One region of the Xenorhabdus cabanillasii genome, then DNA from elsewhere that is predicted to be linked to it. Evidence: riboswitches for the same ligand, from Rfam matches in the RefSeq annotation. Region 1 holds a riboswitch; each other region holds the start of a gene.
The links. Region 1 has a riboswitch for thiamine pyrophosphate ahead of thiC (phosphomethylpyrimidine synthase ThiC). Riboswitches for the same ligand answer to the same signal wherever they lie in the genome.
Positions count from the first base shown of each region.

Region 2: linked by a shared signal. The riboswitch ahead of thiB (thiamine ABC transporter substrate binding subunit) and the one ahead of thiC (phosphomethylpyrimidine synthase ThiC) in region 1 are both predicted to bind thiamine pyrophosphate.
Region 3: linked by a shared signal. The riboswitch ahead of thiD (bifunctional hydroxymethylpyrimidine kinase/phosphomethylpyrimidine kinase) and the one ahead of thiC (phosphomethylpyrimidine synthase ThiC) in region 1 are both predicted to bind thiamine pyrophosphate.

Region 1 is NZ_QTUB01000001.1:1,563,797-1,566,065, forward strand. It holds gene thiC (phosphomethylpyrimidine synthase ThiC) at 1-1,230, opposite strand, end outside; TPP riboswitch at 1,421-1,548, opposite strand; gene BDD26_RS07525 (HAD family hydrolase) at 1,661-2,269, opposite strand, start outside.
Region 2 is NZ_QTUB01000001.1:1,716,843-1,719,111, forward strand. It holds gene thiP (thiamine/thiamine pyrophosphate ABC transporter permease ThiP) at 1-50, opposite strand, end outside; gene thiB (thiamine ABC transporter substrate binding subunit) at 26-1,051, opposite strand; TPP riboswitch at 1,178-1,281, opposite strand; gene rppH (RNA pyrophosphohydrolase) at 1,398-1,928, shown strand; gene ptsP (phosphoenolpyruvate--protein phosphotransferase) at 1,951-2,269, shown strand, end outside.
Region 3 is NZ_QTUB01000001.1:2,798,491-2,800,759, reverse strand. It holds gene fbaB (class I fructose-bisphosphate aldolase) at 1-374, shown strand, start outside; gene thiD (bifunctional hydroxymethylpyrimidine kinase/phosphomethylpyrimidine kinase) at 475-1,275, opposite strand; TPP riboswitch at 1,316-1,408, opposite strand; gene cspE (transcription antiterminator/RNA stability regulator CspE) at 1,543-1,752, opposite strand.

The DNA.
Region 1 (2,269 bases):
GTAGGCCGCACAGATTTCACAAATTTCACGAAAATGAGTATAGAGAAAGTTTTCCTGATGATGGGAAAGGCACCATTTCGCCATAATTGAACCACCACGGGAAACAATGCCTGTCAGGCGCTTGGCGGTCATAGGAACGTAACGCAGCAACACTCCCGCATGGATGGTGAAATAATCCACACCTTGTTCGGCCTGCTCCAGTAACGTATCGCGGAACATTTCCCATGTCAGGTTTTCCGCGATGCCATTGACTTTTTCCAGTGCCTGATAAATAGGAACTGTGCCGATGGGGACTGGGCTGTTACGTAGTATCCATTCACGGGTTTCGTGGATGTAGCGTCCGGTGGAGAGATCCATCACAGTGTCAGCACCCCAGCGGGTAGACCAAATCAATTTTTCAACTTCTTCTTCGATAGAGGAAGTGACGGAGGAATTACCGATATTGGCATTAACTTTCACCAGAAAATTACGTCCGATAATCATTGGCTCAGATTCTGGATGATTAATGTTAGCAGGAATAATCGCACGGCCGGATGCCACTTCCTGACGGACAAATTCAGGCGTGATGTTATCCGGTAAATTTGCTCCGAAACTTTGCCCTGCATGTTGTTGGAGCAGAATTTCACCACGGATACGTTCACGCCCCATATTTTCACGCAGTGCGATAAATTCCATTTCCGGTGTAATGATATCTTGGCGTGCATAGTGCAATTGAGTCACGCGCCTGCCTTGTTTGGCTTTTAATGGATGGGAACGATGTTTGAAGCGCAGGTGATCCAGTCCGGCATCTGCAAGACGCTGTTGAGTAAAATCAGAACTGAGGATTGCGACAGGTTCAGTATCATTGCGCTCTTCAATCCACGGTTGGCGGATCTTCTGCAAACCAGTTTGTACATTCAGTATGGCTTCAGGATCACCATAAGGGCCGGAAGTGTCATAAACAGGTATGGGTTCGTTTTCCTCAAATTGAGGCTCCTCTTTCGTTCCGCCAATCAGTGTGGGGGATAACTGGATTTCCCGCATAGGAACCTGAATATCTTCGCGTGATCCTGCCAGATAAATACGGTTTGAATTGGGAAATGTCACACCTTGAATCGAACTGATAAATTCCTGTGCTGCATCTCGTTGGGCTTTACGTGGCCGTGCTGGATGGGCTTTAGGTGAGATATTGGTTGCAGGGATAATATCAGCGGTAGAGGTAACGCTGTTGTTGGTAATCGCATTAGACATAGCAAATTCCTGACTGTGTTATCGCCTGTCTCATTGCGCAAATAAACATGACGCTCAGATAGGGCTTAAGTTGAGAAAATTGCTTGTCTGGAGCTCGCAGGGAGTAATGGTTGATTGCTGAATTACGTCATCTGAACAGATTTGTTTGCACAACAACTTATCTGTACCACAAGAAGAAGAACATATCAGCGGGGTGATTACTCTTGTTCCCTTCGCGGGTATTAGCCCGATCAGGTTCTGCGGATCCCGAATAAACGGTCTCAGCCTGTGTCCACCGTGGTGATATAGGGTGAACGCTAGGCACTCCGACAAGAAAACACCCAGAGTATAAAGGGGATTCTGAAAACTGCAACCAGAAAGCGTTAAGCTGAAACCAGAACTAAACCAGAACATTTCGTGTGAGACTGGCTTCCTGGGGTTAATTACTTGACTATAAAGCCCAATTCAATTGTTTCCAGCCATGAGCTTTTGCTGCCGCCCGTAATTGTATATCTGGATTGACAGTAAAGACTTCGCTGGCAAATCGGCACATCGGTAAGTCATTCGCAGAGTCTGTATAAAAATAGATATGTTGTGGCGATAAATTCTGCTCTGCCAGCCATTGTTGTAAACGGACAACTTTTCCTTCCCGGAAGGTAGGGATACCCTGAATGTCTCCGGTATAACAACCATCTTCCATTACCATATCAATCCCCATTGCTGTTTGTACTCCAAATGCAGCAGCGATTTTCTTAACTACAAAAGAAACGGTAGCAGAAATGATGATGACAGGAATGTTTTGATGGTGGTAGATATCTAATTGTTTTCTGGCGGCAGGATAGAAGACAGGTTTGATTTTGGTTTCCACAAAATCGGTCAGCCAGATATCTATTTGCTCATGAGGAATTTGGCTGATTGCCTGTAAGTTGGTCGCCAGATACTCTTGCATATTCAGCTTTCCTGCACAGTAATCCGATATCATTTTCTGGTCTGCCTCTATAAAGCGCGGATCAGTAATGATGCCTTTTTCCCATAAATAACGAGTCCAGAGCTGGCTGGA
Region 2 (2,269 bases), 150 kb from region 1:
ACCCCCGGCAATAACCACCCCGCAATTAACGGCTTACAGCACTTTGCCATGTACGGATCCATTGTGTACGGTGTTTTGCCACTTCATCTGCGTTGAATTGCAGTGATTTCTCAGGCACGGGCAGCTGTTTGAAAACTTCTGGCAGGGGTATATCAATCACGGGATACATCCACTGGGTAGTCGGAATAGCTTGCTGGAATGCGGGGGAAATCATGAATTGCATGAATCTCTGTGCCAATTCAGGCTGTTTGCTGGAAGTCAACTGGGCGGCCACTTCAATTTGTAAATAGTGTCCCTCTTTGAATATAGCAGCGGCGTAATTATCTTTTTTCTCAGATATGATGTGATAGCCCGGTGATGTGGTATAACTAAGCACCATATCCCCTTCACCTTTCAGGAATAACCCATAAGCCTCACTCCAGCCTTTGGTGACAGTCAGTGTTTTTTTGGCGATTTTCTGCCACTCCTGCGCAGCATTATCACCATAGATATCCTGTATCCAGAGTAAAAAACCTAACCCCGGGGTACTGGTGCGTGGATCCTGATAAATAATCTTCCAATTCTGGTGGCTGTTAATAAGCTCTTCCATGCTTTTGGGGGGATAAGGCAAGGTCTTTTTGTTGTAAATAAAGGCAAAATAACCGTAATCGTAAGGAATAAAGGTATTGTTATTCCATGTGACAGGCAGTTTTAACTTTGTTGTATCAACACGGCCAGGAGTGAATAATCCAGTCTGTTGGGCAGCTTGGATCAGGTTATTATCTAACCCCAGGACAACATCTGCCGATGCTTTTTTGCCTTCCATTCTTATACGGTTCAGTAAAGATACACCATCTTCCAGGGCGACGAGTTTCAATTCACAATCGCATTCCGCTTCAAAAGCTTTTTTAATAACAGGACCGGGGCCCCACTCAGAAGCGAATGAATCATAAGTATAAACGGTTAAAGTGGGCTTTGCTTGTGCTGCCTGAGCGAAGGCACATGCAGAAATCAATAATGCACTTATCGCAATAAATCTCGCAATAAATCGGAAAAATAGATGTTTAAACACTTTGCTCTCCTGTAGTTATTGATAATTGTTATTAACAGTAGCTATTAACACTCATAATTAAATGAGTTATTAGCAGATTGGCAAAGGATTTGAGAAAGTACCAGATAAAATTACTATTTATATATCAATGAATAGCAACTCAAATCCCTACGCCGGTATCAGCCGGATCAGGTTCTACGGGTTTGTTCTCAGCGATGTTGCCCGCAACAATCGCACCCCGTTGAGATGACTGTATTGTAGAGACTTCGGTTGTGACTGCAAAGTCCCATGATAGAGGTTTACCGCTTGAGATGAGTGTGAAACAATTAGCTATCTTTTCAAATTCGTTTTATCGAGAGGTAGTCTGGTGATCGATGATGATGGCTACCGCCCGAATGTAGGAATTGTAATTTGTAATCGTCAAGGGCAGGTTCTATGGGCCCGCCGTTATGGGCAGCATTCCTGGCAGTTTCCTCAAGGGGGCATCAATCCGGGGGAATCACCAGAACAAGCGATGTATCGTGAGTTGTTCGAAGAAGTTGGTTTAAATCGCAAAGACGTACGGGTTCTCGCCTCCACCCGTAGCTGGTTGCGTTACAAATTACCCAAGCGTTTGGTGCGTTGGGATACAAAGCCCGTTTGTATCGGGCAAAAGCAACGCTGGTTTTTATTGCAGTTGCTTTGTAATGAAACAGATATTAATGTTCAGCGCAGTAGTACACCAGAGTTTGATGGATGGCGTTGGGTGAGTTATTGGTATCCTGTCAGGCAGGTTGTTTCGTTTAAACGAGATGTATACCGCCGTGTGATGAAAGAATTCTCTTCCATTGTGATGCCAATGCAGGAATCTACTTCACAACCCTATTCAACCTATATATATCGACGTAGAAGAAGTTAGGTAATTAATTTAGGTAATCGTTATGCTCATGCGCTTACGGGAAATTGTTGAAAAGGTTGCGATGGCAACAAATTTATCGGAAGCGCTTGAGCTATTAGTTAATGAAACCTGTTTAGCAATGAACACGGATGTTTGTTCTATTTATCTGGCAGACCATCAGCGTCGTTGCTATTACCTGATGGCTACTAAGGGGTTGAAAAAGCCGGGAAAACGCGTGATCAGCCTCTCCTTTGATGAAGGCGTTGTGGGTGAAGTCGGGCGTTTGTCGGAATTAATCAACCTTGCCGATGTGCGTGAGCATCCCAGTTTCAAATATATTCCTCAAGTAAAAGAAAAAAATC
Region 3 (2,269 bases), 1.2 Mb from region 1:
ATCTGGCAGCGACTATCGGCGCAGATATCGTTAAACAAAAAATGGCAGAAACCAATGGCGGATATACCGCAATCAGTTTCGGGCACACAGATAAACGTGTCTACACTGATCTAACAACAGATCACCCTATCGACTTGGTTCGCTATCAACTCGCCAACTGCTATATGGGACGTGCAGGCCTGATCAATTCTGGCGGAGCTTCGGGGGTGAATGATCTGAGTGATTCTGTGCGTACCGCAGTCATCAACAAACGTGCCGGAGGTATGGGACTGATCCTGGGACGCAAGGCATTTAAGAAATCAATGAAAGAAGGCGTTTCACTGATCCATTCTGTTCAGGATGTCTATCTTGACAAGAGCGTCACCATCGCCTGATAGAATTTGCTTAATTTACTGTATTAGAAATGGGGATTTCATATCCCCATTTTGAATCACACTACCACGATATTATTGTGATAATTCCTACGGCTATTTCTTACCACCACTGATGAAAATGATGCACAGGCCCTATTCCTTTCCCGACATTTAGCGTATCTGCCTGCATTAAAGCATTCTGCAAATAGGCCTTTGCCACGGGTATTGTACTCTGCCAATCGGCATAACGCGGCCGCAGTGCTGTAAGAGCAGCCGACAACGTACAACCAGTTCCGTGTGTATGGCGTGTATTAACTCTGGGTGCCGTAAAACGCCACTCCCCTTCAGACGTAAACAACCAATCCGGACTTTCTCCATTGTCCAAATGCCCTCCTTTTAATAAAACAGCCTGGCATCCCATTGATAATAGCTCGCGTCCTTGTCGCAACATTTCAGCTTCTGTTTCAGCAAGAGAGCATTTCAATAATGTTGCGGCTTCGGGTAAATTTGGTGTAATCAAAGAGACAGTTGGCAACAATAATTCCGTCATCGCTTTTACCGCTTCCTGCGATAATAAAGGATCACCGCTCTTTGCCAGCATAACGGTATCTAACACGATATAAGGAACCGGATAACGGTGGAAAACTTCTGAAACGACATGAACGTTGGCAGAATTAGACAACATGCCGATCTTAACACTATCTATTCTGACATCTGAAAGTACAGATTCAAGTTGAGCAGAAATAAAGCAGGGTTCAATATTGTAAACTGTCTGCACTCCTGTTGTATTTTGCGCAACAAGAGCTGTTATTACAGTCGTTCCATATACGCCAAGTGCAGAAAATGTTTTTAGATCAGCTTGAATGCCGGCACCACCGCTAGGATCGGTTCCTGCAATGGTCAATGAATTAATTCTCATGATGGTAGTTCCTGCCACCAGCCCAAGAAAAGCGGATATCAAACCAGAGATACCAAGACTTCCCTACGCTGGCATTATCCAGATCAGGTAATACGGGTACTTCTCAGTTCATTTAAGAACGCCCCGAGCCAAAATAAAAATCACTCTATTAGTATCCCAATAGAGTGATATTTGCAATACGTTATCGTTAATGAATGGAAAAGGTTAACGATAGATATATTCAGCCAGCCACCAACATACCAGCTAAAATAAATTTGTTACTACTTCTTACTATAAAGTCGTGACATTTGCAGCGGCTGGACCTTTAGGGCCATCCTGAATTTCAAACTCAACTTGTTGGCCTTCAGACAATGTTTTAAATCCATCTTTCATAATTGCAGAAAAATGTACAAATACATCTTTGCTGCCATCAGCTGGAGTAATAAAACCAAAACCTTTAGACTCGTTGAACCACTTCACAGTACCAGTGATTTTTGCCATTTCAAAAATTTCCTTTGAATCACTTTATTCGCCGATTGACATAAAAAGAAACAAACCAGTATTCGTTGCTGCTATTCATTAACAGAAACAGTACTTCGTTTACCCAGGTGTTTTATTACATACTCTTTATATAATCGCAAGCCATTTTTTTCAGGTGCACGAGCTAACGCACATATTTTAAATTCTTAATATCTATTCTGATTTAATATTGTCCGAAAGCATTTATATTACATAACCACATGAATTAGCAGAAAAATAAAACATTAACTTAATGAAATGATTTTTACTTATTTAATATATAATTCTGTTTTCTACACCTATTAAGAGGTACTCTAGAGAGTTATAACTTTTAAAATAAATTGAAGAAGCAATAAAATGATAGCTAATTTTATGTTAATGCCTGAAAGTAAAATATGATTACTCCAAATTTGGCTAGTTTACGTTTTGTTTAGCCTTTATTAAATATTGTTCAATTAAAACACTCATACTTCAACTTTTAAACTCCAGCTATTCTAGC